Regions from separate parts of the Janthinobacterium longum genome, predicted to be linked through region 3. Evidence: predicted binding sites of a transcription regulator. Region 3 holds the regulator's gene; each other region holds the start of a gene.
What was found. Region 3 encodes LexA, which represses DNA repair genes until DNA is damaged. Its sites were predicted from a motif close to ACTGTATNNNNATACAGT; they were not measured.
Positions count from the first base shown of each region.

Region 1 (10,294 bases), on a different contig from region 3:
GTATAGCACCTGACATAACCTACTGCGCGTCGCGCTTTGCGGCCTGCGATGCTCACTGCCTCGGCGGCCCCGTGCTCCAGCACAGCTGCGCTTCTCGGCCACAAATCGCTGCCGCTCGCTACGGTTCTGTCAGGCGCTATGAACTGCAGCGGCGGCATGCAGCTTCCAGGCATGCCGCCAAGCAAGCAGGTAAAATGCCCGGTACTGGCGCTGTGCTGCGCCGCTACCAGGCTACCGCATGTCTTCTTTCTCTCCCGGCGCCCTGCTGCGCAATCTGAAACCCGATAACTTCACGATCGCCCTGCTGGTGACCGTCGCGCTGGCCAGCTTGTTGCCATGCTCGGGCACCACCGCCGTGGTATTTGGCCATGTCACCACCGTCGCCATCGGCCTGTTGTTCTTCCTGCATGGCGCCAAGCTGTCGCGCGAAGCGGTGGTGGCCGGCGCCCTGCACTGGCGCTTGCACCTGCTGGTGCTGGCCAGCACCTTCATTTTGTTCCCCATCCTCGGCCTGGCGCTACGACCGCTGGCCCTGACCTTCCTCACGCCGGACCTGTACATGGGCATCTTGTTCCTGTGCGCCTTGCCGTCCACCGTGCAGTCGTCGATCGCCATGACCGCAATGGCGCGCGGCAACGTGCCTGCCGCCATCTGCAGCGCCTCGGCCTCGAACTTTATCGGCATTTTCCTGGCCCCCATCCTGGTCGGCCTGCTGGTGGCGAAAGGCGCGGAAAGCAAATCTTCGATTGATGCCGTGCTGTCGATCGTGATGCAATTGCTGCTGCCCTTCCTGGCCGGCCAGTTCCTGCGCCGCTGGATAGGCCGCTGGGTCGACCGTCATAAAGCCACCCTGAAATACGTCGACCAGGGTTCGATCCTGCTGGTGGTCTACACGGCCTTCAGCGAAGCCGTCAACGAAGGCATCTGGCACACGCTGTCGGTGGAAACCCTGGTGGCGCTGGGCCTGATCAGCCTGCTGCTGCTGGCACTGGTGCTGTGCCTCTCCACCTTTGTCAGCCGCCGCCTGGGTTTTTCCAAAGAAGACGAAATCGCCATCGTTTTTTGCGGCTCCAAGAAAAGCCTGGCCAGCGGCGTACCGATGGCCAAGGTGCTGTTCTCCACCCGTTCACTGGGCATGGTGATCCTGCCGCTGATGCTGTTTCACCAGATTCAATTGATGGTGTGTGCGGTGATTGCGCAGCGCTATGCGCGCAGGGAGGAGCCTCGGCAGATACCGGCGAGCACGCTGTAAGGCCCGCCGAAGGCAAGCTCGCCGATCTGAGAGTGCAGCTTAGTTCGCTTTTGGTATTTCAGCTACGGCCTGCACCGGCAACGGTGCTGCCGGTGCGATACTGACATCGCGCATCATGATGGTGGTCGTATTCGGATAGTCAAAGCCGGCGCCTGTGTTACGGTCGACAAGGTAGCCGATGCCGCCGCCGAGCAAAATATTGCCCCATACCGCGCCATTCGACTTCGATACCAGGGTCGAGTTACCGGCCAGATTCCCCTTTTTGCAATCGATGATCAGGTCGCCGGTACTCTTGTGTACCATGATGCTGCCCGGGCTGACGACGAACCAGTTGCCGGCATCATTGCTGAGATTGCAGCCAATACCTGATACTTCTGCGCTTTCATGAATGGTTTGAATCGACACAGGTTGAAATTTTTCACCAGCAACAGAGGCACAACCGGTTAATGCCAGCATGCCCAATAAAGTCGAGATTTTTTCATTTTTACCCCTTGTTTGTTATCATTTTTTGAATCTACAAGTGTAAATGGACATTGTGTATTTGACTATTAAAAAATTTTCACATAGAAATTTTTGTTTCTTTTTAGATGAAAAATGACAATAGTCGGCAAGCTAATCCTCAAGCCTGATGATGTATCAAACTTAATGCCTGCCGCAGCCCTTCGACTATCACCCGATACGCCTGCCGCTGCATCGCCTCATCGGGCGCCCGCAACACATACGAGGGGTGATACACGGTCACCACCCAGCGCCCATCATGCTGAATCGGCGTGCCGAGCAGCGGCGTCATGGTGGCCGCGCCATCCTGCAATATCGATTTCAGGGCCGTGCTGCCCAGCGCGACGACGACTTGCGGCTGGACGCTGGCCAGTTCCTGTTCCAGCCAGTCGTGGCAGGCGGCGATTTCGCGTTGTGCTGGTGTCTTGTGCAGGCGGCGCTTGCCGCGTGGTTCCCACTTGAAATGCTTGACGGCATTGGTCAGGTAGATGCTGTCGCGTGCAATGCCGGCTTCCTGCATGGCACGTTGGAGCACCGCGCCGGCCGGGCCGACAAACGGCAGGCCCGCCAGGTCTTCCTGGTCGCCCGGCTGTTCGCCGACCAGCATGATGGCCGCCTGCGCGGGACCGACGCCGGGCACGGCCTGGGTGGCGCTTTGCCACAGTTCGCAGCGGCGGCACTGGTCCAGCGTGGTGGACAGTTCGCGTACGGGCTGGGCGCGTTCGGGCGAGATCGGGATCATGGTGGCGCCACTGCGCTGGCCGACTGTGGCCGTCTGGCCGGTGCGGCGTTCGCCGTTGGCGGCACCACTGACCATAGCCGGCACAATGGCGCCTTCGGGCAGGTTTTTCCAGAAGCGTGACGGGATATGGCTGCGCAGCAGGTCGGCGTTCAGCCGCGCGGGGTTGAAGATGCTGCGGTAGTAGGTCAGCCACAGCGCTTCGCCGGCGTCGTCGATATCGGCCGGGCCGCGCATCAGGGCCGGGCCGGTGTGCAAGGTCTCGCCGTCCCACATCATGGTGGCGGTCGGCGTGGCGATCATCCAGCTGATATTGCCCATGCGGCGTGCAAAGTGGCGCGCCACTTGCGGCAGCACGTCGTGGGTTGGCTCGAACCAGGCCACAAAGCGCGGTGCGCCCTGCTCCTGCGGGCGTTCGCGGAAGCGCACATAGGCGTGCATGTCGTGTTCTTCGCGGCGCACTGCCTTGGCCATGCCGTGCAGGCGTGCGCCGTCGGGATCGGCCGGCGAGATCACGTCGTGCTGGCCCTGCTGCCAGCGCCACAGCACCTGGTACAGAAACGCCCAGCGATCAGCCACGTTGAAGCAGGCGGCGCTTTCCAGCAGTTCCACCAGTTGACGGGGCAGGCGCAGCGGCGGCGCACTGGTATCGGTCGCCTCTGCCATGGCAGCAAACAGGTCGCCGTCACCAAGCAGCGACTGCCATTGCACCGAGGCTGGCGCCACGCCTCGCGCGATCAGCTCGCGCGCCGCCGCGCGCCATTCGTCGAATGACTGCGCCAGCCTCACCACATCGTTCATGCCGCCTGCAGCTCCGGCCACAAATTCATCTGCTGCGGCGCTGCCGTCATGGCGCGGCGCAGGTTCTCGGAGGTGGTGGCGTCGCGCGCAGGAAAGTAGTCGGCCGTAATGATAAAGGGCGCGATTTTTTTCATGCTGCAGCGCAGGCGCGACAGGTCGGCGTAGCGTACTTGTCGCAGCTTGCGCAGGTCGACGATGCGCTGCGCATTGCGCAGGCCGATGCCTGGCACGCGCGCGATCATGTGCTGTGCGGCGCGGTTCAGGTCCATCGGAAAATGCTCGCGGTGCGCCAGCGCCCAGGCCAGTTTCGGGTCGATATCGAGCGCCAGGTTGCCGCCGGTGGCGGGCAACAGTTCACTGGCCTGGAAGCCGTAGCTGCGCAGCAAAAAATCGGCCTGGTACAAGCGGTGTTCGCGCAGCATCGGCGGCGGTGCCAGCGGCACGCTTTTCGGGCTGTCGGGGATAGGGCTGAAGGCCGAGTAATACACGCGCTTGAGCTTGTAGCTGCCGTACAGGGTCTCGGCCGTGTTGAGGATTTGCTGGTCATCGCTGGCGTCGGCGCCGACGATCATCTGCGTGCTCTGGCCGGCCGGCGCAAAGCGCGGCGACTTCGGTTCCTCGGCCTTTTCATCGAGCTTGCGGCGGATGTTCCCCATCGCCAGCTTGATGGTGTGCACGCTTTTTTCGGGTGCCAGCTTTTGCACGCTGTCTTGCGTCGGCAGTTCGATATTGACGCTGAGGCGGTCGGCATAGCGGCCGGCGGCGGCGATCAGGGCCGGGTCGGCATCGGGGATGGTTTTCAGATGGATATAGCCGCGGAACTGGTGCACCTCGCGCAGCTCGCGCGCCACTTGCACCAGCTGCTCCATCGTATAGTCGGCCGACTGGATAATGCCGGAACTGAGGAACAGGCCGTCGATGTAGTTGCGCAGGTAGAAGTCGGCCGTGAGCTTGACCACTTCGGCCACTGTAAAGCGGGCGCGCGGCACGTTCGAGCTGCGGCGGTTGACGCAGTACTGGCAGTCGTACAGGCAGTAATTGGTCAGCAGGATTTTCAGCAGCGAGACGCAGCGCCCGTCCGGCGTATAGCTGTGGCAGATGCCCATGCCCGTCGTGGCACCAAAGCCGTCCTTGCCAATCGAGTCGCGCCTGGGCGCACCGCTGCTGGCGCAGGAAGCATCGTACTTGGCCGCGTCGGCCAGGATTTCCAGCTTGTCCGTCAATTCCATGCTGCGCTCCGATATACTGTGTATTCATACAGTATATCAGGGAATGCATTGGGCGGCCGCTTGACCTGTGCAATGGCAGAGCGTTATATATCCATGTATATTACGCTGCTGTTGATTGTTTAATCCCAAGGATACGACCATGCGCCTGACCTCTCTTGCCCGCCTGCTGGGCACCGCCCTGCTGACCACTGCCGCTGGCTCTGCTCTGGCCGGCGAAGTGGTGGTGTCGGCCGCGGCCAGCCTGACGAACGCCTTCAAGGATGCGGCGCAAAGCTATGAGGCGCAGTATCCGGGCAGCAAGGTGTCGCTGAACTTTGCCGCCTCCGGCGTGTTGCTGCAGCAGATTATCAAGGGCGCGCCAGTCGACGTGTTTGCCTCGGCCGACCAGGAGACCATGGACATGGCGCAAAAACAGGGCCTGGTGTTGCCGGCCGAGCGCCATGATTTCGTCAGCAACAGCCTGGTGCTGATCGTGCCGTCGGACAGCAAACTGGCCATCAAAAACCTCCATGACCTGACGCAGAAAAGCGTGACGCGGGTGGCGCTCGCCAACCCGGCCAGCGTGCCGGTGGGCCGCTATGCGCAAGGCGCGCTGAAAAAGGCGAATCTGTGGGACAGCGTGCAGGCCAAGGCCATCAGTACGCAAAACGTGCGCCAGTCGCTCGATTACGTGGCGCGCGGCGAAGTCGACGCCGGCTTTGTCTACGGTACCGATGCGGCCATCATGAAAGACAAAGTCAAGGTGGTGTTCGAGGTGCCGTTGGCGTCGCCGGTGCGGTACCCGATCGCCATCATCAAGGGCAGCAGTAACGCCTTCGAGGCGCAGCGTTTTGTCAGCTACCTGCAGACGGCACCGGCGCAAGCCATACTCGCGCGCTTTGGATTCAAGCAAGCTGACGGTTTCAGGAAGCCCTAAGCGACGCCATGGAGATCGCCTGGACCGCGCTGGCCCTATCGCTGAAAGTGGCGGCATGGGCCACGGCGCTCAATCTGCTGCTGGGTATCGCTACCGGCTACCTGCTGGCGCGCACGCGCTTTGCCGGGCGCGAGCTGTTAGACGCCATCTTGACGTTGCCGATGGTGATGCCGCCCACGGTGCTGGGCTACTATCTGCTGGTGCTGCTGGGCCGGCGCGGCACTTTTGGTGTCTGGCTGCAGGAACACTTCGGCATCAACCTGATTTTTACCTGGCAGGGTGCCGTTATCGCCGCCACCATCGTTGCCTTTCCGCTGGTGTTCAAGCCGGCGCGCGCGGCGTTCGAAGCGGTCGATGGCCAGCTGGAACAGGCGGCGCGGGTGCTGGGTATTTCCGAAGTCGCCATTTTCTTTCGCGTCACCTTGCCGCTGGCCTGGCGTGGTATTTTGGCCGGCGTGCTGCTCGGTTTTGTGCGCGCTCTCGGTGAATTCGGCGCCACCCTGATGGTGGCCGGCAGCATCCCCGGCAAGACGCAGACCCTGTCAGTGGCCGTGTACGAGGCGGTGCAGGCGGGCCAGGACGATACCGCCAACACGCTGGTATTGATTACCTCCGCCGTGTGCATCGTGGTGCTGCTGGCGGCCGGCCGGCTGGCGCCCGGACGCATCGCTCACAAGTAAGCCCATGCAACTCGACCTCGACATCCGCGCCACCTTGCGCTCCGGCAAACGCAGTTTCGACCTGCACGTGCAATGCACGTCCGGCAGCCAGCGTATTGCCGTCTATGGCCCGTCCGGTGCCGGCAAGAGCATCACCCTGAAAGCGATTGCCGGCCTGTTTACGCCCGACGCCGGCCATATCCGCCTGAACGGACGCACTTTGTTCGATTCCGCCGCCGGCATCAACCTGGCGCCGCAGCAGCGCAATGTGGCCTATCTGTTCCAGGACTACGCCCTGTTCCCGCACCTGACGGTGCGCCAGAACGTGGGCTTTGGCCTGGCGCGCGGCTGGTTCAACCCGCGCGCGCGCGAAAAGCTGGCCAAAGTCGATCATTGGCTCGACGCCTTTGGCTTGCAGGAACTGGCGCACCAGTATCCCGACGAGTTGTCCGGCGGCCAGCGCCAGAGAGTGGCGCTGGCGAGGGCTCTGGTGGCCGAACCGGCCGCGCTGCTGCTCGATGAACCGTTCGCCGCGCTCGACCCGGCCCTGCGAGTGAGCATGCGCCAGGAACTGAGCCAGTGGCAGCATCGCCTGGGCGTGCCGATGATACTGATTACGCATGACCCGGAAGACGCGCGCATCCTCGGCGACCATGTGCTGACTTTGCGCGACGGCCGCATCGATACGATGGAAACCATTGCGCAGGAGGTGAGAATTGGATAATGCAGAAATCGGTCTGCAGGGCTCGGTCTGGATGACGGTGGGCGGCGAGAACCTCGGTGGCGCCGGGCGCGTGGAATTGCTTGGCGCGATTGCCGAATGCGGCTCGATTACGCAGGCGGCCAGGCTGGTGAAGATGAGCTACAAGGCGGCCTGGGACGCCATCGACGCGATGAACAATCTTGCCGGCCAGCCGCTGGTGGAACGGCTGGCGGGCGGCAAGGGTGGCGGCGGCACGCGCCTGACGCCGCGCGGGCGCCAGCTGGTCGACAACTTTCGCCTTATCGAGCGCGAACATGCACGCTACCTGCGCCAGCTGGGCAGCCAGGCCGAGGGTATTGCCGACGACCTTTTACTGATACGGAGAATGGCCATGAAAACCACGGCGCGCAATCAATTCCTGGGCAAGGTGGCTGAACTGAAGCCCGGTGCGGTCAACGATGAAGTGATCCTGGCATTGCCAGGCGGCCAGCAGATCGTCGCAGTCGTCACGCAGGGCAGCAGCGACAGCCTGGGCCTGGCGCCCGGCGTGGAAGCGTTTGCGCTGATCAAGGCCTCGTCTGTCATCCTGGTGGCCGATGGCGCAGGTGCGCGTTTCTCGGCGCGCAACCAGCTGGCCGGCACCGTCACGCGCGTGCAGACGGGCGCCGTCAACACGGAAGTGGTGCTTGATTTGCCGGGCGGGGGAACCATCGCCGCCATCATCACCAATCACAGCGCGGTCGAGATGGAGATCGCTGCCGGCAGCCACCTGACGGCGATGTTCAAGGCGTCGAGCGTGATCCTGGGCGTTCCGGCCTGAGACCGTGTTACTGCCGGGGTCAGACCCCCTCGACTGGCAGCGCAAGCCTCTGAGTTAGCGGCATTGAGGGTCTGACCCCAGGTTTGGGTTAATTAATCCTCCAGCCGCCCCAGCCAGTCGGCAGCGGCCGCCAGCACCTGCTCCAGTTCCAGCATCGTTTGCGCCAGCAGCGCCGGCACCTCGTCGTGGCGGCCTTCGTCGATGGCTTGCTCGGTGGCCAGCGAAGCGCGTATCAGGCGCTTGGTGCCCAGGGTACCCACCGAGCCGCGCAGGGCGTGCAGAATGCGCGCCACCTCGCTGTGGCGGCCGGCCTGCCACGCTTGCTCGGCATTGTGCAGCGGCGTCATGCCTTTGTTCAGCGCGTCTTCCACCATGCGCCGCAGCACCGCCCTGCCCTTGGCGTCCTTGCCCATCACGCGCATCAGTGTGGCCATGGAAAACACTTCCTCGTCGAAGGTCACCGCCGGCGTGGCAATGGGCGCGGATGGCCGCCCGGGCAGGTGCCGGCTGATCACTTCCATCATCTCTTCCACCACTACCGGTTTGGCGATAAAGTCGGTAATGCCGGCCGTCATGCAGCGTTCGCGTTCGGAGGCCAGCACACCGGCCGTCATGGCGATCACGGGCAGGTTCAGACGCAGTTCGGTGCGGATAATGTGGGTGGCGCTGAAGCCGTCCATTACCGGCATCTGCATGTCCATCAGCACGATGTCGTAGCGTGGTGCCTCCGCGCGCAGGCGCTCGACGGCCAGCAGGCCATCGCCAACCACGTCCAGCGTGGCACCCATGTGCTCCAGGATGCCGCGCGCTACCGCCTGGTTCAGAGGGTTGTCTTCCACCAGCAAAAAGTGCACGCCAGCCAGTTCATTGCCGCTCTGCTGCAGTGCGATATGCTGTTCGCCATCCTGCTTGGCGCTCAAGGCCTGGTGCAGCGCGTCGAACAGGCTCGACCCGGTAATCGGCTTCATCAGCACCACGTCGGCTTCGGCCGCGCTCGAGATTTCTTCCAGGTGGTTGCGCGCAAACGCGTTGACCATCACCACGATCGGCTGGCGCTGGCCGCTGGCCGCCTGGCGTATCGCCTTGGCCGTGGCCAGGCCGTCCATCACCGGCATGTGCCAGTCGGCCAGCACCACGTCATACGGTTGCTGCTGCTCCAGGCGCTCGCGGTACAGTTCGATGGCGGCAAAGCCCGAGTCGACTTCGTCGGCGGCCCAGCCCCACGCTTCGATCAGCTTGACGATCAGTTCGCGCGTGGTGCGGTTGTCGTCTGCCACCAGCAGGCGCAAGTGGCCCAGCGCCGGTGTGCGCCGCTCTTCGTTCGGCTGCGCCAAAGCCTCGAATGGCACGCTGAACCAGAAGCGGCTGCCCTTGCCTTCGCTGCTGGCCACGGCGATATCGCCGCCCATCATGTGGATCAGGTGCTTGCTGATGGCCAGCCCCAGGCCGGTGCCGCCGAAGCGGCGCGTGATGCTCTGGTCGCCCTGCGAGAAGGCGGTAAATAATTGTTCCTGCTGCTGCGGCGTCATGCCGATGCCGGTATCGCGCACTTCGAAGCGCAGCCAGGCTTTGTCAGCAGTCTGTTCTGCCAGGCTAATGGCCACCACCACTTCCCCGCTGGCGGTAAATTTGATGGCGTTGCCGGCCAGGTTGACGAGGATCTGCTGCAGGCGCTGGGCGTCGCCGACCAGCCGGCGCGGCACGTCCGACTCGACTGCGATCGCCAGTTCCAGCTCCTTCTCGCCGGCGTTCATGGTCATGGTGGTGGCCAGGGTATTCATCACCTCGTCGAGATCGAATTCGACCGGCGACAGGTCCATGCGGCGTGCCTCGATCTTGGAAAAATCGAGCACGTCGTTGAGGATGCCCAGCAGCGACTGGCCAGCCACGCGCACCATGGTCAGGTATTTGCGCTGTTCCGTATTGAGTTTGGTATTACCGAGCAGATACACCATGCCCAGCACGGCGTTCAGGGGCGTGCGGATTTCATGGCTCATGTTGGCAACGAAATCGCTTTTTGCGCAGTTGGCCGCTTCGGCGCGGTCGCGCTCGTCTTCAAGTTCCCTGGCGCGTGCTTCCACTTCCTGCTGCAGGCGGTCGCGCTCGCTCATCAGGCTGTTGAAGGCCGCCGTCAGTTCGCCGATTTCGTCGCGCTGCTCGACCGGCAGCGGCGTGAAACGCTGGTTGCTGCTGCGCAGTGCCAGCAGGGTGTCGCGCAAGCGCACCAGTGGCGACAGCAGGCGCACCGTGACCCAGCCCAATACCAGTGCCGCCAGCAGCGAGGCGCAGGCGCTCCACAGCACCAGCCGGTACAGCACGCCGTCGAACGGTTCAAATGCATCGTCAATCGGCAGCGAGGCGGCCAGCAGCCAGTTCACCGATTTCAGCTGTTTGAAGCTGTTGACCGCCCTGACGCCGCTGCTGTTGTTGCTGACCGTGCTGCCTTCGTCACTGCTGGCGGGGCCGACGCGCGGTTGCAGCAGCTTGGCGGTCTCCGGGTGCAGCACATACCGCGGCACCTTGCCGCGAGTCAGTATGAAGTAATAGCCGTTCTTGCCCACCTTGGCAGTGCGCAGGTCGCCCAGCAGGTTGTCCTTGTACAGGCGCAGCACGCCGACCACCAGGCCGGCTATCTCGCCGTTCTTGTCCAGCACGGGCGCGACCATCTGCACGATCG
Region 1 is NZ_JBNYXQ010000008.1:58,458-68,751, reverse strand. It holds gene rhaI (L-rhamnose catabolism isomerase) at 1-6, shown strand, start outside; gene ACQ4WM_RS19020 (bile acid:sodium symporter family protein) at 239-1,252, shown strand; gene ACQ4WM_RS19015 (hypothetical protein) at 1,292-1,708, opposite strand; gene ACQ4WM_RS19010 (UdgX family uracil-DNA binding protein) at 1,872-3,290, opposite strand; gene ACQ4WM_RS19005 (putative DNA modification/repair radical SAM protein) at 3,287-4,519, opposite strand; gene modA (molybdate ABC transporter substrate-binding protein) at 4,659-5,435, shown strand; gene modB (molybdate ABC transporter permease subunit) at 5,444-6,115, shown strand; gene ACQ4WM_RS18990 (ABC transporter ATP-binding protein) at 6,120-6,818, shown strand; gene ACQ4WM_RS18985 (TOBE domain-containing protein) at 6,850-7,617, shown strand; gene ACQ4WM_RS18980 (HAMP domain-containing sensor histidine kinase) at 7,710-10,294, opposite strand, start outside.
Region 1: ACQ4WM_RS19005 (putative DNA modification/repair radical SAM protein) is a predicted target of LexA. The motif match lies at 4,535-4,552, and genes of this name have one in related genera.

Region 2 (10,294 bases), on a different contig from region 3:
TTTCGCTCGATGGCGGCATCACGCGCGGGCCGCTGTTTGCCAATGGCGTTAACCACGGCGATGGCGACCAGGCCAGCCACTGGCGCGACCAGCTCGGCCTCGGCATCATGGACCCGACGGTCGCCTATGGCGAGCGACTGGTGCTGCGCGCCAGCGACCTGATCGCGCTCGACGCCATCGGCTGGGACGTCGCCCTGTTTGCCGTACCCGTGCCGGGCACAATGCCCCTGCTGGGCCTGGGACTGGTGCTGATGGGTTGGCTGCGCCGTAAAAACAGGCAGTTTTCATGGGGGCGGCGCATTTTTCACGTAAAAACAGCCTTTCTTGAAGAAAACAGCAAATGTTGATTGACCGAATGCGCGCCAACCCTTATGATTTTGTCCGTCGCTGCAGAACACGCAGCGACAAGCAAGAAAGCAGCAAATAAGCAGCACAATGCCCACGTGGCGGAATTGGTAGACGCGCATGGTTCAGGTCCATGTGCCTTCGGGTGTGGGGGTTCGAGTCCCTCCGTGGGCACCAGCAACGGGCAGTTTTCGTTGTTATCCGCAGCAAAGTAGCAGAAACGAGCAGTCAGTAGCACATATGCCCACGTGGCGGAATTGGTAGACGCGCATGGTTCAGGTCCATGTGCCTTCGGGTGTAGGGGTTCGAGTCCCTTCGTGGGCACCAGCAGCGAGCAGTTTTCGTTGTTATCCGCAGTAAAGCAGCAAGGTAAAGTAGTCCAGCAATACAGCAGCATCAGTGCCCACGTGGCGGAATTGGTAGACGCGCATGGTTCAGGTCCATGTGCCTTCGGGTGTAGGGGTTCGAGTCCCTTCGTGGGCACCATTACCTAATTCGCAAAAAAGCCGCAGACTTTCATGAGTCTGCGGCTTTTTTCATTGCTCCTTCCCCTATTTCGCCAGCGCTGCTTTCACGGCCTCGGCCAGGCTGGTGGTCGGACGCTTGATCAGGGTGCTCAGCTGCTTGCCATGCTCTTCCAGCGCTCCCTTGGCCGTGCACGCATCGGCATCGGCCAGCATCGCGGCAAAGCCTTCCGGCACGCCCACACTCACCAGCAACGCCTTGAAGTCAGCCTGCGGCATATCGTTGTACGCTATCTGCTTGCCCGACTGGCGCGCCACTTCGGCCGCGTAGTCGCTCAAGGTAAAGCTGTCGTCGCCGGCCAGTTCATAAATGGCTTGCGGTGCATCGCTGGTCAGCACGGCAGCGGCAGCTTCGGCGTAATCACGGCGCGCGGCCGACGAGAAACGGCCATCCTGCGCCGCGCCCAGCACCACCCCATGCTCGAGCACTGGCGCCAGGTGTTCGGTGTGATTTTCCAGGTACCAGCCATTTCGCAGGAAGCTGAACGGCAAGCCTGATGCGCGGATCGCCGCTTCGGTAATCACGTGTTCGGCCGCCAGACCCAGCGGCGTGGTGTCGGCGCGCAAGACACTGGTATAGGCCAGCAGCGCCACGCCGGCGCGCCTGGCCGCGTCGATCACGTTCTGGTGCTGCTGCGCGCGCTGGCCCACTTCGCTCGACGAAATCAGGAGGATTCTGGTCGCGCCCTGGAATGCCGCATCGAGGCTGGCGCCGTCGTTATAGTCGGCCTGGCGTACGTGCACGCCTTGCGCGGCCAGGTCGGCTGCCTTGGCCGGATTGCGCACGGCGGCGATGATGGTGTTGGCAGGAACGGTTTTCAGCAGGCTGGCGATAACGTGCTGGCCCAGATTGCCTGTGGCACCGGTGACGACGATCATGATAAGTCCTTTGTGGTTGACTAAGAAAAATCTATAATAGCCCCACCACTTACGAAATGTAAGTACGTACCTTTTGGTAAGTATGAAGTTTCTTTTTTCCAAGGCTGATTATCATGACCGAAGACATACCGGGCGCCAGGATGCGCGCCGCGCTCGCCATGCAAAGCAAGGAAGCCCACCTGATGGTGGCCGCCTGCCCTTCGCGCGCCGTGCTCAGCCACCTGACCAGCCGCTGGGCGGTGCTGGTGCTGGTCCTTCTGCTGAGCGGCACGAAGCGCTTCAGCGAACTGCGCCGTCAAGTGGGCGGCGTCAGCGAGAAAATGCTGGCACAAACCCTCGACGCCCTGTGCAGCGACGGCTTCGTGCTGCGCCAGGCCTATCTGGTGATACCGCCCAAGGTGGAATACAGCCTGACGCCGCTCGGGCGCGAGGCGGCCGAACGGCTGGCCGTGCTGGTCGACTGGATCGAAGACAATTACCCGCGCATCGAACAGGCGCGCGCCGGGCTGGCGCAGGGTTCGCCGGCGGACCTGGCGGCTTGATCTGCTGGATAACTGCCGGATACTATTGCTTTTTGTTACCAGTCGCACATTTACAGTGATGGGCCTTGGTGTAATACTAAGCCCACCGACAGGCGTCATGATTGCGACACCATGAATCAGCTGATTTCCCCCACCGCCGGCATGGCCAGGGTCTTGCTGGTCAGCAGAGCCACCAGCGATATGCGCGAACTGCTGTATGTGCTGGACCGGCATAACCTCGATACCGGCGTGGCCAGCGATATCGATGCCGGCGTGGAACTGGCAGCCGGCGGCACTGACCTGATCCTGCTCGACGCGGCGCTGGCCGGTGCGAATATCGACGCCACCTGCCTGCGCCTGCGCAATGCGGCCGAGCGCCATGGCGTGCCAGTGCTGCTGATGTCGTCCTCGCCCAGTGCCGAAGAACAGGGACGCAGCGTGGGCGCCGGCGCCAGCGACTATATCAAGATGCCGTTCAATGCGCGCGACGTGGCCGAAAAAATCCTGATGGAACTGGCGCTGCACAAGGCGCATCAAAGCGATCCTGCCGCCGCGCCGCCGCGCCCCGTGCATCCGCAAACGCTGGAAGTCAATTACCACTCGATCCTGGCCGGCTCACCCGATGCGGTGCTGCTGTTCGACATCGACAATGCCGTGCTGATCGACGCCAATCACCTGGCCGAAAAGCTGTTCGGCATGCCGCAAGCGACCCTGCTGCAAGGCGGCATCGAGCGCGTCTTTCCCGGCCGGCAAGCGGATGGCCGGGCCTCGGCCCAGCTGCTGCAGGAAAAAATGCACGATACGCTGCAAGGCAAGATCGTGGTCTTTTGCGCCGAGTGCTGCCACCGTGAAGGCCATACCATTGCCTGCGAAATCCGGCTGATGCGCTTGTCGGTGCCGGGCCGCCAGCTGGTGCACGCGCGCATTATCGACCTGACCGAGCGCAACCTGGCCGAAGCCTTGCGTGCGGGCCAGAATGCGCTGCTGGAAATGATCGCCAAGGGCGCGCCGCTGGCGCCCACCCTGGAACGCTTGCTGCTGCTGATCGAAGGCCAGTCGCGCGGCGTGTATTGCTCCGTCATGCTGCTCGATGAAGACGGCCGGCACATGCACAGCGTGGCCGGACCCAGCTTGCCGCACGAGTATATGGCGCTGCTCGAAGGCGCCGAGATCGGCGCCGGCGTCGGCTCCTGTGGCACCGCCATGTTCCTCGGCGAGGCGGTGGTCGTCAGCGACATCGAACACGATCCGCTGTGGGCGCCGTATCGCGCCCTGGCCGCCGCCTTCGGCCTGCGCGCCTGCTGGTCGCAGCCCATCTTCGGCCAGGACGACAAGGTACTCGGTTCATTCGCCATGTATTACCGCGAAGTGCGCAGCCCGGTGCCGCAGGAACTGATGCTGATCGACGTGGCCGCCGACCTGGCCGGCATCGCGATAGCCCGCATGCGCCACGAGCAGGAATTGCAGCGCCACCGCACCCACCTGGAAGACCTGGTGGCCAGGCGCACGGCCGCACTGACCTTGGCCCATGAACAATCGGAACAGGCCAACCGCGAACTGGCGGCGGCGCTCGAACACCTGTCGATTACCCAGGGTGAACTGGTGCGGCGCGACAAACTGGCGGCGCTGGGCGCGCTGGTGGCGGGCATCGCGCACGAACTCAATACGCCGATCGGCAACGCCCTGGTGGTAGCGACCACCATGACCGAGCGCACCCAAGCGCTGCAAGCGGGCTTGCAGGATGGCTTGCGCCGTTCGGAACTGGAAGCCTATCTGGCGCAGGCCAGCGAAGCGGACGCCATCGTGCTGCGCAACCTGCAGCGCGCGGCCGGCCTGGTGTCAAGCTTCAAGCAGATCGCCGTCGACCGCGCCAGCTCGCAGCGCCGCCACTTCCTGCTGCGCCAGTTCATCGCCGAACTGATGCTGCCGCTGTCGGCCACGCTCAAAGGCGCCGGCCACGTGCTGGCACAGGACGTGGCGCCAGACCTGGCACTGGACAGCTACCCCGGTCCGCTGGGCCAGGTGCTGAGCAACCTGGTGGAAAACTGCGTGCGCCATGGCTTCGAGGGACGCAGCGGCGGCACCATCGGCATCACGGCGCGCGCCAGTGCCGACGGCGAGTCGATCCGCATTGCGATTGCCGACAATGGCGCCGGGATTGCCGCCGGCGACCTGGCGCGTATCTACGACCCTTTCTTTACCACCCGGCTTGGCTCGGGCGGCTCGGGCCTGGGCCTGCACGTGGCGCACAATATCGTCACCGGCGTGCTCGGCGGCCATATCGAGGCGACCAGCAGCGAGGCCGGCACCACCTTTACCTTGCACCTGCCGGTCGTCGCGCCGCAGGCCGGCATGGCCACTGGAGATTAAAATGAAGATACAGCACCTGGTCGCGGCCACCCTGCTGGCCGCCTGCACGGCCGCATTCGGCGCACCGGCGCCCTGGTACAAATGGCGCAGCAAGGTCGATGGTACCCTGTCCTGCGCGCAAGCTACCCTGGGTTTCGGCTGGGAACTGGCCTCGGGACCGTACAAAGATAGCCGTTGCGAAAAACCGGCGCTTGTTAAATAATGGGGACACAACAACACGGGGCAACCGGCTTGACAGCAAGCGAAGGCAATGCAGTGCCGAAGAGTATTGGAAGATGAAGACGTATCTATTCAAACCGAGGAGACCACATGTTTACCAATCCCGAACAATTCGCATCGGCCACCAAGGCCCTGTTTGAATTCCAGCTGATGACCTTCAACACCCTGACCACCAAGGCGGTGCAGGGCGTGGAGCAAGTGCTGGCATTGAATATGGCCACCGCCAAATCCGGCATGGAGGACAGCATCGCGGCCGGCAAGGAAATCAGCCAGGCCAAGGATCCGAAAGCGGCAATGGCGGCCGCCGCCGCCCAGCTGCAGCCCGGCGTGGCCGGCGCCAAGGCCTACAAGCAGCAGCTCGATGCCATCATCAAGGACATCCACACCGAGTTCACCACCGCCGCCGAAGCCCATGTGGCCGAAGCCAAAAGCAACCTGAGCGCCCTGATCTACGACGTGACGAAAAACGTGCCGCCCGGCTCGGAAAACGCCGTCGCCATCGTCAAGGCCGCCATCGACAACGCCTTCCTCGGCTACGAGCAAGTCACCAAAGCCACCCAGCAGGCCGTGAAAACCGTGGAAGAACAGATAGCCAAGGCCTCGGCCCAGGTAGCGCAGGCGTCGGACAAGGCGACGGCCGGGATGCAGGAAGCATCTGAAAAAGTGACGCCGAAAGCGGCAAAGGCGCCGAAGAAATAAGCGTTATATCCTGTGGCCGCTTCCTTGGGGAGCGGCTGCTATCGGCACGATCCGATACACACACCGCCTGCCCCCTTCCAGCAGATACTCGCTGCGTTCCACAGTACAATCATCCCCCAGCACGCGCTGGAAAATCGCCAGTTCCGAGCGGCACAATTTCTGGCAGGCAGTCGCTGCCGCACAGATCGGACAATGGTTTTCCACCAGCAACACGCTGCCGTCAGGCTGCGGCGCGGCATCGGCCATATAACCTTCTCCATCGCGCACCATGGCCAGGCTGGCCACCCTGTCGGCCAGCGGCGCGCCTTCGTCGATGCGTGCGCGGTAGGCCGCTTCGCTGCTGGCCTCGCGCGCGGCGATCAATTTGTCCATGCCCTCGTCGCCGAACAACTGCTGCACCTGGCTAATCAATTCCAGGGTCAGGGCGGCATGGCGGTCGGGAAAGCGCGCGTGGCCGGCGTCAGTCAGCGACCAGCGCCGCGAAGGCCGGCCCACCTTGTCGGCCACGTCCTCGAAGGCTACCAGCCCCTTGCCATACGCCGCTTCCAGCTGGCGCCGCGCGCCCATCGAGGTCACATCGAGCAAGGCTGCCAGTTGCTGCGCCGTCTGCGGGCCGCGCATTTTCAGCAGGAACAGTGTCTGTTCGGATGTGCTCACGCAGCCACCTTCAAGGACGCCGCATCGGCTGCATGCAAATGCCGGCGCCAGCCATGCATGCGCCAGGCCGACCAGGCAGCGCACAGGGCGCCCACCACCAGCACCAGCCGCGTGTCGAGCAGGATCAGCAGCGACCCGACCAAAGCAACAATGATATTGGCGATGCAAAAGGTAGTCGACAGCAAGCCCATCACGGCGCCCTGTCCATGTGTGCTGAAACGCTCGGCGCACCAGCCTTGCAGCACCGTGTTGTACAGCGCGTTGGGGATGCCGAACAGCACGATGGCGGTGATGCCGACCCAGATATTGCCCATCGCCAGGATGGCGATTGCCAGCGCCACGGCGCAGGCGTACCAGCCGGCACGCAGCAGCGGCGCATGACGGCTGGGTCCGCCTGCCAGCAGCGACGTGATGGTCATGGTGCCGCACAGACCCACATTCACCCAGGCAATCGCCTGCGCGTTGTAGTGCGCTGTTTCCACCAGCCACAGCGGATAAAATTCATAGAAGCTGGCCACGCCGCAAGTCAGGGCCAGTTGCACGATGAACAAGGTACGCAGCTCTTCGTGGCGCAACAGATTGAGCGAATGGCGGTCGCGCGCCACCTGCCACCACGAGGTCGTCAGCAGCGATGGCGTTTCGCGCGGCAAGCCGATGGCCACCAGCACGGCCACCAGCATCAGCGCGCCGGCGGCGATCCAGAACGGCACCGTCACGCCCCACGCCAACGTGGCGCCGGCCAGGATAGGCCCCACCAGCCAGCCCAGGTAAAAAGCGCCGTTCAGCCACGACATGGCGCGCAGGCGCAGCGGGCCTTGCAACTGGTCGGCCAGCATGGCGCGCGCCACGGCGCCATTGCCTTCGAGCAGGCCGGTGATAAACCGCGCAACGATAAACAGCGGATAAGACTGGATCACCAGCGCCCAGGCGGTGATCGCATGGCCGATGGCGGCGCCAACAGCCGTGCGCATCAGCAGGGGTCGACGGCCGTAGCGGTCGGACAGCGGCCCCAGCAAGGCCGAACCGATCAGCAGGCCCAGCGGATTGATGGTCAGCGCCAGGCCGAACAGCAGTTTCGATGGCAAGCCAAGAAAATTATTGAAAGCATTCGGCGCCTCGGCCGCGAACAGCGGTGGCAAGATGGGATACGGCAGGGACGCGCCGATGGTCGACAGCAAGCCCAGCATGCAGGCAGCGGTAATCAGGACGATATTTTTCATGCGACAGATTTTCTTGACAAGGTATATGTGGCAAGAATACGGAGTTACATTAAATAAGTAAATGAAAATGTTTATTAATTAGCCGCGGCGGGAACGCCGTGACCTTGCTATATGGCGCACCATGTTGCGTAGACCAACTATCATGCTTTAATCAATTTACAACTTATCGACAGGATACACATGACCTTGACCGAAATAGAAAGCCAGCATGGCTTTTCCTTCCCTCCCCTGTACAAGCAGCTTGAGCAGGATGGCATGCTCAATGTCGGTGAATACGGACCAGAGTGGCAAAAGCTCGTCTTGCCCACCTTGAAAGACCGGCCGACCCTGCTGCTGTTTGCCGACGACTTCGAGTTGCTTAATGTCGACGCTGTTGCGCAGGAACTCGCAGCATTGAAGGAGCCTGACGATTACCGCCAGATCGATCCGGCATTCACGTTCATTCCGTTTGCGCAAACGGGCGCTGGCGATCACTACTGCTTCTTCCCTTCTGGCCAGGCCGATGGCGAGGTGCCCATCGTACTGCTGTGGCACGACCAGAACGAAACGCACTATATGGCCAATACGCTGCAGGACTTTATTTTCAGCATGCTGCTTGACTCCATGGCAGACCAGGATACGTATAACGGCGTCGGCGACGAGCAATTCCGGGAGCAGCTGGAAAATATGCTGGGCACGCATGCAGGCTACCTGACGCCGCGCCAGCAGCAGGTGCTGCAAACGCTGATGGCACGCAACATTGTCGACTACGAAGTTACCCTTCCCAGGGGCAGGACGGAAGCACATCGCGGCTTGCTGACCGATGTGGAACTGAAAAGTCTGAAGAACGAGATCGTTCCTTTGAGCAGGCCAGATTTTGCTTACAGCTCGGCAAGCTGAAGATTGTCGCTGCCGGTGGCGCAAAATGGCTGGCTGCGCAGGGCGGCATCCGCAGTTTGCACAAAATCGCTGGGCAAGCGAGTGGCGAAGGTTTAAACTGTATATAAACACAGTAAAACCATATCCAAGTAACATCAAACAGCCGCCTGCCCCATCATGTTGAGAGTCCTGGAAAATCCCTTGTACTATCTGGAGAACTTCCAGGGCGTGCTGAACTGGATCAGCGAGCGCTATGCCGATCTGCTCAGTGACGAAGAAACGCAGTTCATCGAACAATTTGCCCAGCTGCCACTGCCTTCGCGCGCGCTGTTCGTGCGCTTCGTGATGCGCAAGGGCTGTTTGTTTCGCGCCAGCAAACTCAACTATGCCGAGATCGGCGATACGCGCGCCGCCGCCCTGCCCCTGCTGGCCACCGGCTGGGTCGTAGCGGACCCGGCCATCGATATCGATACATTGTTCGATCTGCTGCTGAAACCCGAAGTCCAGCAGGTGTTTGCCTTGAGCGGCCCATTGAAAGCGGCGCGCAAGACCGAACAGCTGGAGGCATTGCGTGAGCAGCACGCCGGGGAGCAACCGTTCTCTGCCTGGCATCCGATGTCAAACGACGTGCTCTACAGCATCTGCAACCAACCCTTGTGCGACCGGATGCGCCTGATTTATTTCGGCAATTACCACCAGGACTGGTCGGAATTCGTGCTGTCCGACCTGGGTGTCTATCAGTATGAAAAAGTGGAATTTTCGCTCGCCTCGCGCGGCTTTCGCACACGCCAGGATATCGCCCACTACGAGGTGCTGCATCAGTGCCGCGAGCGCTTCAACGACGAGCTGGCGCCCGCCTCCCCCGGCGACGTGCTGCAGGAACTGGCGGCGCTGGCGCCCGTCAGCGACAACCCCTGGCTGGCCAGCCGCCGTGATAAATTGCAATTCCAGATCGCGCAGCAGCTGGAGAAATCGCAGGACTGGCCCGCCGCCTACCGCGCCTACGCCGACTGCCGCTATCCTGGCGCGCGTGGGCGGGCGATACGCGTACTGGAAAAAGATGAACAGCCGGGCGCCGCTTACGAGCGTTTGTCGATCGCCCTGCAAGCGCCCGAAAGCGAGGCCGAGCGCCAGTTGCTGCTGCGCATGGCGCCACGCTTGCGGCGCAAACTCGGCCATGCAAAACAGGCGTCCCCCCCTGCCGCACCGGTCGAGCGCATCGACCTGCTGCTGCCCTTCCCCCAACCAAGCTGCCACGTGGAAGGCGTGGTGCAACAGCACTTGATGCAGCAGGACGCACCGGTCTATTACGTGGAAAACACCCTGATCAATTCCCTGTTTGGCCTGTTGTGCTGGCCGGCGATTTTCAAGGCGATTCCTGGCGCTTTTTTCCACCCGTTTCACCGTGGACCGGCCGACCTGCACAGCGCCGACTTCCATGCGCGCCGGCTCGACGACTTTGCAAGCTGCCTGGTGCAGCTCGACAATGGCGACTACCGCGCCAGCGTGCGCGCCACCTATGCCGCCAAGGCCGGGATTGTGTCGCCGTTTGTCAGCTGGCAGGGGTTGGACCACGAACTACTGGAGCTGGCCCTGGCCTGCATCCCGGCCGCACATTTGAAAAAAGCGTTTGAACGCATCTTGCTCGACATAAAAAGTAACCGCACGGGCTTTCCCGACCTGATCCAGTTCTGGCCGGCCGAACAGCGCTACCGCATGATCGAAGTGAAAGGCCCGGGCGACCGCCTGCAGGACAACCAGCAGCGCTGGATCGCCTATTGCGCCCAGCACGCGATGCCGGTCAGCGTGTGCTACCTGCAGTGGTCGCAGGCGGTGGCGGCGTGAACAAATACACCATTGCCGTGCGCGCCCTGTGCGAATTCACCGCCAAGGTGGGCGACTTGGACCTGCGCTTCACGCCCTCGCCCACGGCCCAGGAAGGCATGGCAGGCCACGCCACCGTGACCGGCCGGCGCGACGACGATTACCAGCGTGAAGTCAG
Region 2 is NZ_JBNYXQ010000006.1:299,336-309,629, reverse strand. It holds gene ACQ4WM_RS17475 (NF038122 family metalloprotease) at 1-347, shown strand, start outside; tRNA gene ACQ4WM_RS17470 (tRNA-Leu) at 438-522, shown strand; tRNA gene ACQ4WM_RS17465 (tRNA-Leu) at 588-672, shown strand; tRNA gene ACQ4WM_RS17460 (tRNA-Leu) at 747-831, shown strand; gene ACQ4WM_RS17455 (SDR family oxidoreductase) at 897-1,748, opposite strand; gene ACQ4WM_RS17450 (winged helix-turn-helix transcriptional regulator) at 1,862-2,290, shown strand; gene ACQ4WM_RS17445 (ATP-binding protein) at 2,402-4,639, shown strand; gene ACQ4WM_RS17440 (hypothetical protein) at 4,641-4,841, shown strand; gene phaP (TIGR01841 family phasin) at 4,949-5,557, shown strand; gene ACQ4WM_RS17430 (helix-turn-helix transcriptional regulator) at 5,561-6,214, opposite strand; gene ACQ4WM_RS17425 (MFS transporter) at 6,211-7,434, opposite strand; gene ACQ4WM_RS17420 (SMI1/KNR4 family protein) at 7,615-8,313, shown strand; gene ACQ4WM_RS17415 (VRR-NUC domain-containing protein) at 8,470-10,137, shown strand; gene ACQ4WM_RS17410 (ATP-dependent DNA helicase) at 10,134-10,294, shown strand, end outside.
Region 2: ACQ4WM_RS17415 (VRR-NUC domain-containing protein) is a predicted target of LexA. The motif match lies at 8,410-8,427, and genes of this name have one in related genera.

Region 3 (10,294 bases):
ACGGTGGCGCTGGCTTAGACCGATGTATGTTGGATAACGAACGGTAGCGGCTGGCGGACAAGGGCATGATGAACTTTCATTACTCAAGGAGAGCACCATGACCCAGCAAAGCGATAAAGCGCGCGAACAACAGCAGCGCGAAGATCAGCAGGCCCAGCATGAAGCGAACAAAAGCCGCCAACAGGCCGAGCAGGACAAAGGCGCGATACGCCAGAATGACGGACTGAAGGAACACCAGGGTGGCGACAAAGGGCCACGGGGCCAGTAGAATCACCATCAAGGAGCTGCGGCTCCTTTTTCTTAACTGCTTCCGTGCCGCCACATGAAAAATCTGCTGACGATTGCCTGCCTCGCCCTGTTTGCCGCACTGGCCACCGCCGTGCTCGGCTTCCTGGCCCTTAACGTGCTGCCCTGCTCCTGGTTCGGCAGCGCTGCCGAAGGTGCTTGCGGCTATGGCGCCACCTTTGCCGTACTGGGCGCGTCGCCATTTGTGTTTTTGGTGCTGCTGGTGGCGTTTTGCATCGTGTACGCGCGGCGACAGGCAAAGGCATCAAAAATCGAGCGATAAAAAAAGGAGCCTGAAATGAAAGGCTCCTTTTTCAATTGCGAAGATATCGCATTACATGATGTGGTGACCGATCCACCAGGCCACTGCCGCCACAAAAGCCGACGCCGGTATCGTGAAAATCCAGGCCCAGACGATATTGCCTGCCACACCCCAGCGCACGGCCGACATTTTTTGCGCCGAACCGACGCCAACGATGGCGCCCGTGATCGTGTGCGTGGTCGACACCGGGATGCCCAGTGCGGTCGACACGAACAGCGTGATGGCGCCGCCCGTTTCTGCACAGAAGCCGCCTACCGGTTTCAACTTGGTGATCTTCTGGCCCATGGTCTTGACGATGCGCCAGCCACCGAACAGGGTGCCGAAGCTGATCGCCGTATAGCACGAGATGATGACCCACAGTGGCGGCATGGCGTCAGCCGCGCTGGAGTGGCCGGCAGCAATCAGCAGCATCCAGATAATGCCGATGGTTTTCTGCGCGTCGTTGCCGCCATGGCCCAGGCTGTAGGCAGCAGCCGAAGCCAGCTGCAGGCGGCGAAACCATTTGTCGACCTTGCGCGGCGTCGAACGCACGAATATCCACGATACGATCAGCATCATGATCGAGCCGAACACAAAGCCCAGCACCGGTGCGATGACGATAAAGGCGACGGTTTTCCACAGACCGGCCGCGACCAGCGCGCCGGTACCGGACTTGGCGACAGCGGCGCCCACCAGGCCACCGATCAGTGCATGCGAGGACGACGAAGGTATGCCGTAGTACCAGGTAAATAAGTTCCAGACGATGGCGCCCATCAGCGCGCCGAAGATCACATACTGATCGATCACCATCGGATCGATGGTGCCCTTGCCCACCGTGGCAGCCACGGTCAGCTGGTGAAACACGAAAATGGCAACAAAATTGAAAGTGGCAGCCATGGCAACCGCAGTCTGCGGTTTCAATACGCCCGTCGAGACCACCGTGGCGATCGCGTTGGCGGCATCGTGGAAGCCGTTCATGAAGTCAAACAGCAGCGCCAGGGCGATCAACAGGCCGAGCACGTAGATGCTGATTTGTATGGTCATTGGTAGATTCTTTTCTGATTCTGGTTCAGGACAGGCCCAACGCTTACGCGTTTTCGACGATGATGCCTTCGATGATGTTGGACACATCTTCGCAACGGTCGGTCACGGTTTCCAGAAGCTCGTAGATCGCCTTCATCTTGATCAGGGTGCGCACGTCCGGTTCGTCGCGGAACAGCTTGGACATGGCGGCGCGCATCACGTGGTCGGCGTCCGACTCCAGACGGTCGATCTCTTCGCAGATGGCAACGATCTTGCGCGAATTGTCCATATTGTGCAGCAGGGCGACGGCGTCGCGCACTTTTTCGGTACAGGCCAGCACCAGTTCGGCCAAGCGCTTGGCTTCCGGCGTGACGGCTTTCAGATCATACAGGGATACGGTTTGCGCCGCGTCTTCCAGCAGGTCCAGGATGTCGTCCTGGCGCGTGATCAGCTGGTGAATGTCGTCGCGGTCGATCGGCGTGATGAAGGTCTTGTGCAGCATTTCCACGGTGGCGTACGTCACCTTGTCGGCCTGTTTCTCGATGCTCTCGATGGCATGCACGCGGTTTTCCAGGTCGTCGAAATTGGTCATCAGGCCAAGCATCTCTTTTGCGCCCTTGACGCACAGTTCCGCGTGCTGGTTAAACAATTCAAAAAACTTGCCCTCGGTGGGCATCAAGCGTCCAAACATGTCATTCTCCGTTAAGCATAGCGTCGTGTTATTTACTGCAGAAAGCCGCCCCGGTAATGCGGGGCGGCCGATGGAATGCCAGTGTTGATGTATCAGTCGCCCTGGTAAAGCGCCAGGCCACCACTGTAATTGCCAAATTTGGTGTACTGCCCCATGAAAGTAAGGCGGATGCTGCCGATAGGCCCGTTACGCTGTTTGCCGATAATGATTTCGGCCGTGCCCTTGTCGGGCGAATCGGGGTTGTAGACCTCGTCGCGGTAAATGAACAGGATCACGTCGGCATCCTGCTCGATTGCGCCCGATTCGCGCAAGTCCGACATGACCGGACGTTTGTTCGGGCGCTGTTCCAGCGAGCGGTTCAGCTGGGACAGTGCAATCACCGGGCAACCGAGTTCTTTTGCCAGCCCTTTCAGGCCACGTGAAATTTCGGAAATTTCGGTCGCCCGGTTGTCGCCGGGGCTATTGGCCGACATCAGCTGCAAGTAGTCGACGATAATCAGGCCGAGCTTGCCGCACTGGCGCGACAAACGGCGCGAGCGGGCGCGCAATTCGATGGAATTGAGCGCCGGCGTTTCATCGATATACAGCTGCGCGTCGTTCATCTTCTGGATGGCATTGGTCAGGCGCGGCCAGTCCTCGTCATTCAGGCGACCGGTGCGCAGACGGTGCTGGTCAAGCTGGCCAACCGAACCGAGCATACGCATGGCCAGCTGGGCGCCGCCCATCTCCATCGAGAAAACGGCCACCGGCAAGCCGCTGTCGATCGCCACGTTCTCGCCGATATTGACGGAAAACGCGGTCTTGCCCATCGACGGACGGCCAGCCACGATCACCAGGTCGCCCGGCTGCAGGCCGGAAGTCATGCGATCAAGGTCGATGAATCCGGTCGGCACGCCGGTGATTTCACTTTGGTTGTCACGGCTGTAGAGTTCATCGATGCGCTCGACCACTTGCGTCAGCAGGGGCTGGATCGCGGTCCAGCCCTGGGCGCCACGCGCACCTTCTTCGGCGATCGCGAAGATCTTCGATTCGGCTTCGTCAAGCATCTGCTTGACTTCCTTGCCTTGCGGACTGAAGGCCGTGCCCGAAATATCGTCGGCCACGGTGATCAGCTTGCGCAGCACGCCGCGGTCACGCACGATCTCGGCGTAGCGGCGGATATTGGCAGCCGATGGCGTGTTCTGCGCCATCGCGTTCAGATAGGCGAGTCCGCCCACGTCGTCGGCCTTGCCAAGCTGGGTCAGGGTTTCAAAAACAGTAATCACATCGGCCGGCCTGGAGGCGTTTACCATCTTGACGATTTGCTCGAAGATGATGCGATGGTCATAGCGATAGAAATCATCCGCATGCATGAAATCGGCAATGCGGTCATACGCGGCATTATCGCGCAGCAGGCCACCGATGACGGACTGTTCTGCTTCGATCGAATGCGGCGGTATGCGGAGGGAATCGACTTGTGGATCTGAGGGGGCGTTCATGGCGCGAATTATACCCGCTTCGGCGTCCGGGCAAAAATAAAGGGCCGAAAATCAGCGAAAAAAAGGCCACAAAAAAGCCGGGCGAACCCGGCTTTTTTCTATTGCGGCAATGCCTGCAGGCCGAGGCCTGCAAACGATTTACGCGTTTGCGTCTGGTACGACAGCGATCACTACTTCCACTACCACGTCGGTGTGCAGAGCAACCGAAACGTTGTGCTCGCCAACAGTTTTCAAAGGGCCGGTAGGCATGCGGATTTGTGCTTTTTCAACAGCAAAACCTTGCTTGGTCAGCGCTTCGGCGATGTCGAAGTTGGTGACGGAACCGAACAGACGGCCATCGACACCAGCTTTTTGAGCAACTTGAACGGTCAGACCGCTCAGTTTTTCGCCCTGGGCTTGCGATGCGGCCAGTTTGGCGGCAGCAGCTTTTTCCAGTTCGGCGCGCTTGACTTCGAATTCGGCGATCGCCGAAGCGGTAGCACGACGGGCCAGGCGTTGCGGGATCAGGAAGTTACGTGCGTAACCGTCTTTGACTTTGACGACTTCGCCGAGGTTACCGACGTTGACAACTTTTTCTAACAGAATGATTTGCATAGTTCTTCTCCAGGAATATCTGACCGATTAAGCGTGGTGCAGATCGGTGTATGGCAGCAGCGCGAGGAAGCGAGCGCGCTTGATTGCGGTGTCAACCTGGCGCTGGTAGTGCGCTTTGGTACCGGTCAGGCGTGCTGGCATGATCTTGCCGTTTTCCTGGACGAAGTCTTTCAGCGTATCAACGTCTTTGTAATCGACTTGTTCAACGTGTGCTGCGGTGAAGCGGCAGAACTTCTTGCGTTTGAACAGTGGATTTTGCTGTTTGCGTTTTTCTTTAAGCTTGAGCTTATTTTTGTCGAACTTTTTACCGAATGCCATTCTAGGCTCCTGTATCTGTAAATGCGCTAGTCAGTGTGACTGCACTAAAATCAATGATGTGAAACACCAAACTCTTGCTGTTGCGGCTTTTTCTGGCCAGGAAACCCGTGAACTGATAGACCCCGCCCAAGCTTGCCTGGCTGAACCGGCCTGAAATTTCGCCAGCGGCCAGCGCGGCAAGTTCAAACTCGGTCAAACGGGCAATACCGGCTTCCATCTGCTGCGAACTGTGCTGCAATACTGCATTCACGATTGGCAACCCTGCCGGGGTGTAGCGCAATATTTCGCGCTCGGCAATGATGGCGGTAACTTGTAACTGGTTCAGCGCACGATCCTGGTCAATTAGGCTGCTGCGGCTGGAGCGGCTGCTGGTGCTTCGGTGCGGTGGCTTTTGGCCGCATCTTCACGTTGTACCGATTTCATCATCGGCGAAGGAGCTGTTTCAGCTTTCTTCATTTTAACGGTCAGGTGACGCAACACGGCATCATTGAATTTGAATGCTGTTTCCAACTCGACCAGGGTCTCGTTGTCGCATTCGATGTTCAGGCAGATGTAGTGTGCTTTAGGCAGTTTCTGGATCGAGTAAGCCATTTGACGGCGGCCCCAATCTTCCACGCGGTGAACCGAACCGCCGCGGGTGGTTACGCTGGCTTTGTAGCGTTCGATCATCGCGGGCACTTGCTCGCTCTGGTCCGGATGGACGATAAAGACTATTTCATAATGACGCATGCAAACTCCTTCAGGTCGGATTGATAATCGCCCACCCCGGCGTCAAGACGGGTGTGGGAAGGTCAGCCGAAGATTATAACCGCCTTTTGCAATCCGATCAACCATTGCTTGCCCTGCCGCTCGCCCGACGGCACCTGCGACAGCGTTTTTGCGCGCCATACGATTTTTTTCCATCGAAATCGGCGGAAAACACCGAAAGTCGCTTGCATAGTCGGCGATACTGTACAAAAATACAGACTGTTCATATAGACAGCATTTTACTATGCACCCACCATCCATGATCAAGCTGACAGCACGACAAGAACAAATCCTGAACCTGATCAAGGACGCGATTGAAAACACGGGTTTTCCTCCGACCCGCGCCGAAATCGCCAATGAATTGGGTTTCAAATCGGCCAATGCGGCCGAAGAGCATTTGCAGGCCCTGGCCCGCAAGGGCGCCATCGAGATTTCGCCGGGCACGTCGCGCGGCATCCGCCTGATCGGTGCGGCGGCGAGTGCTTCTGCAGCCGAGCCGGCGCTGCCGAAAGTGCCGGCCGCGCTGCTGATGTCGCTGCCGCTGATCGGCCGCGTGGCCGCCGGCTCGCCCATCCTGGCGCAGGAAAACCTGGAAGCGAGCTACAACGTCGACCCGGCCCTGTTTTCAGGCAAGCCCGACTTTTTGCTGAAAGTGCGCGGCTGGTCGATGCGCGACGCAGGCATCATGGACGGCGACCTGCTGGCCGTGAAAAAGATCGACAGCGCCAAGAACGGCCAGATCGTCGTCGCCCGCATCGGCGATGAAGTCACCGTCAAGCGCTACAAGAAGACCGGCACCCTAATCGAACTGCTGCCGGAAAACCCCGACTTCAAGGTCATTACCGTGACGCCCGAAGACGAGTTTGTCCTCGAAGGCCTGGCGGTCGGCCTGATGCGCAGCTGGCACTGAGTGAGCGCGCCCTCATAAACCTGCTGCGCAGCCCACTCTCGGGCATCCGTTGCTCGCTACGGTTTCTGAAGGCACGGTGGCATTACCATTTAACAAGAAAAACAAAGGGCCGCAACAGCATCGCTGTTACGGCCCTTTTTATTGCCGGAGAGATTACTCTTCCAGCGCGCTCTTGAAATCATCGAGCAGATCGGCTTCGTCTTCGATGCCGACCGAAACGCGGATCAGCGATTCTGCGATGCCCATGCTGGCGCGGCGCTCGGCACCCATCTCGTAGAAGATGGTATGCGCTACCGGGATGACCAGGGTGCGTGTGTCACCCAGATTGCTCGCCGGAATCGCTACCTTCAAACGGTTGAGGTAATCGAAGCAGTCGATACCGTCTTTCAATTCAAAGCTGAACAGCGAACCATAGCTGCGAAACAGCTCAGTCGCCAGCGCATGCTGCGGGTGCGAAGCCAGGCCCGGATAATGCACGGCTGCCACGCGTGGATCGGCCTGCAGCATGGTGGCCAGCGCCAGCGCGTTCGAACAGGTGCGGTCCATGCGCAAGGCCATGGTTTCGGCGCCGACAGCGATATGGTGCGCCGCTTCCGGTCCCAGCGAGGCGCCGAAGTCGCGCAGGGCCTTGGCGCGGATCTGGGCTATGCCCCACTGTTTCGGCGCTGCCTTTTTATAGTTCTCGAAAATATTCGGGTACTGCGTCCAGTCGAACACGCCCGTATCGGTCAGGCTGCCGCCCAGGGCATTGCCGTGGCCGCCGATCGACTTGGTCAACGCATTGACCACCAAGCCTGCACCGACCGATTTCGGGCGGAACAGATAAGGCGTGGTCATGGTGTTGTCGACGATATACAGGATGCCTTTGTCGCGGCACAGCGCACCGATCTTTGCCAGGTCGGCGATCTGGGTGCGCGGATTGGCGATGGTTTCAACGAACACAATGCGCGTTTGCGGCGTGATGGCGGCGGCCACGTTGGCGACATCGGTGGCGTCGACAAACGACACGGCGATGCCCTGGTTCGTCACCGTCTGCCACAGGCTGTTGGTATTGCCGAACAAAAAGGCCGACGACACAACATGGTCGCCCGCACGCAGCAGTGACTGCACCACGGCGCCGATGGCGCCCATGCCGGTAGCAAAGCACAAGGTCGCCACGCCGTCTTCCATCTGGTTGACCTTGTCTTCCAGCGCGGAGACAGTCGGATTGCCCTGTCGGCCATAGCGAAAGCCCGGCTCCTTGCCCTGGAACACCGACGCCAACTGGCGCGCGTCGCTGTAGCCAAACGCCACCGAGGTATGCATGGGCTTGTGCAGCGAGCCGTGTTCGATGCCCTTGCGGCGGTCGTTATGCAGGATGGTGGTGGTAAAGCCGTAGGTTTTTTTATCGTTCATGATCGCGGAGAAAAAAAGCCCGGCGCAGGCCGGGCTGGTTACTTATGCTTCGGTGGTCGCCAGGTTCAGGTTCAGCTGGGAACGCGGCGTATCTTCGGGCGCTGCCGCCTTGGGATTATGGCGCGCATATTCCAGGCGGTCCAGGTAGTCCTGCGATACGTCGCCGGTCACGTAGACGCCGTCGAAGCACGACGCTTCGAAGCTGGTCAGGGCCGGGTTGACGTCGGCAATCGCCTGCTTCAGGTCGTCGATATCCTGGTAGACCAGGTAATCGGCCGTGATTTCGCGGCACACTTCTTCGGTGGTGCGGCCGTAGGCGATCAGTTCGTCGCGCGTCGGCATGTCGATGCCGTACACATTCGGGTAGATCACCGGTGGCGCGGCCGAGGCGAAAATCACCTTTTTGGCGCCCGCTTCGCGCGCCATCTGCACGATCTCGCGGCTGGTGGTGCCGCGCACGATGGAGTCATCGACCAGCAGCACGACTTTATCCTTGAATTCGGACGGAATCGCGTTGAGCTTCTGGCGCACGGATTTCTTGCGCGCCGCCTGGCCCGGCATGATGAAGGTACGGCCGATATAGCGGTTCTTGATAAAGCCTTCGCGGTACTCGATATTGAGCGCCAGCGCCAGCTGGATGGCGGCCGGACGCGAGGAGTCGGGAATCGGCATGACCACGTCGATGCCGCCTTCTGGCAGTTCGCGGCGGATCTTTTCGGCCAGGTACTCACCCATTTTCAGGCGCGTGGCGTAGACCGAGGCACCGTCGATGACGGAATCGGGACGGGCCAGGTAGACGAATTCGAACACGCAAGGGTTGAGGCTGGCGTTGTCGGCGCACTGCTGGCTGTGCAACTGCTTGTCGGCATCGATGAAGACAGCTTCGCCCGGCGCAATATCACGCACGAAACGGAAGCCCATGCCTTCCAGCGCCACCGATTCGGAGGCGATCAGGTACTCGGCGCCCTGCTCGGTTTCATTGATGCCCAGGCACAGCGGACGGATGCCGTGCGGGTCACGGAAGGCCAGCAAACCCACTCCGGCGATCTGGGCGACAGCCGCATAGCCACCCTTGACGCGGCGGTTCAGCACGGTGACGGCCTTGAAGATGGCTTCAGGATCGAGTACCAGGCCAGTGGTAGCCTGGTGGATTTCATGGGCAAGCACGTTGAGCAGCACTTCCGAGTCGGAATCGGTATTGATGTGGCGGCGGTCGTTCTTGAACATCTCCTGTTTGAGCTGTTCCCAGTTGGTCAGGTTGCCATTGTGCGCGAGGGTAATGCCGAACGGCGCATTGACATAGAACGGCTGCGCTTCTTCCTCGCTCGACGAGCCGGCGGTAGGATAGCGGCAGTGGCCGATGCCGGAGTTGCCTTGCAGCGAACGCATGTTACGCGTACGGAAGACGTCGCGCACCAGGCCATTGGCCTTGTGCATGGAAAACATACTGCTGTGATTGGTCGCAATCCCTGCCGCGTCCTGACCGCGATGTTGCAAGAGCAACAAGGCATCATAGAGCAATTGATTGACAGGTTGATGGGAAACGACGCCGACGATGCCACACATGGTGTGCTCCTGTAACTGTGTTACTGATTTAAAAAGATCAAAATTTCACATGCTGCGCGTAGGCGGCAGGCAGATAAGGCTTGATGGCGCGCGCGCCCTGTTCGGCGTATGGACTGAGCAAGGCGTTCTTCCAGAAAGGCTGTTGCGGAATGGAGGTCATGCCGCACAAGATGACGGTGGTCAGCACAATTACAAGGCCCCTCGCCGCGCCGAACAGGCTGCCCAGCAGGCGATCAACCAGGCTCAGCCCTGTTACCTTGACCAGCGCATCGACCGTCATGCCCAGCAGTCCCATCAAAATGCGCACGCCGATAAACAGCAGCACGAAGGCCAGCAGCAGGCGCACGGCCTCGCCCGGAATCACGGCAGGCAGGAATTTCGCCAGGGTCGCACCATAGGCATTGGCGGCGACAAACGCCACCACCCAGCTCACCAACGACAGGATTTCCTTGATCAGGCCACGCATCATGCTGATCAATACCGACGTGGCCAGCACGAACAACACCAGATAATCGAAGATCGTCACGCCGTCAGCCTGCCACGGTTACATTGCTCACGCCGGCACCAGGCTGCCACCCAAGCCCAGCTTTTGCAGCTTGGCACGGGTTTTTTCTGCCTCGTCGCGGCTGCCGAATGGCCCGACGCGCACGCGGATGCGCTGGCCACCGCCACTGGACACTTTTTGCGTATAGGAACTGATGCCAGCGTCGCGCAATTTCGCCTGCAATTCATCAACCTTTTCCTGCGTCGCCAGCGCGGCCACCTGCACCACGAAGCGGCCAGAATCGGCCTCGGCCGGTTTTTCCTCGGCCTTGGCAACAGGCTTGGCCTCGGCCTTGACGGCAGGCTTGCCTTCCAGGATGGCCAGCGCGCGCGCCGCATCGTCATTCGATTTTTCCACCTTGACCGGTTTCGGTTCGGGCTTCGGCTCAGGCTTGACGTCATGTTTCGGCTCGGGCTTGGGTTCAGGCTTGACCTCCCGCTTG
Region 3 is NZ_JBNYXQ010000001.1:1,125,158-1,135,451, forward strand. It holds gene ACQ4WM_RS05090 (MBL fold metallo-hydrolase) at 1-18, shown strand, start outside; gene ACQ4WM_RS05095 (hypothetical protein) at 80-277, opposite strand; gene ACQ4WM_RS05100 (hypothetical protein) at 323-568, shown strand; gene ACQ4WM_RS05105 (inorganic phosphate transporter) at 620-1,630, opposite strand; gene ACQ4WM_RS05110 (DUF47 domain-containing protein) at 1,674-2,300, opposite strand; gene ACQ4WM_RS05115 (replicative DNA helicase) at 2,393-3,778, opposite strand; gene rplI (50S ribosomal protein L9) at 3,917-4,372, opposite strand; gene rpsR (30S ribosomal protein S18) at 4,400-4,690, opposite strand; gene priB (primosomal replication protein N) at 4,692-5,015, opposite strand; gene rpsF (30S ribosomal protein S6) at 5,033-5,419, opposite strand; gene ACQ4WM_RS05140 (hypothetical protein) at 5,482-5,664, opposite strand; gene lexA (transcriptional repressor LexA) at 5,697-6,347, shown strand; gene ACQ4WM_RS05150 (cystathionine gamma-synthase family protein) at 6,501-7,742, opposite strand; gene purF (amidophosphoribosyltransferase) at 7,785-9,308, opposite strand; gene ACQ4WM_RS05160 (CvpA family protein) at 9,346-9,834, opposite strand; gene ACQ4WM_RS05165 (SPOR domain-containing protein) at 9,862-10,294, opposite strand, start outside.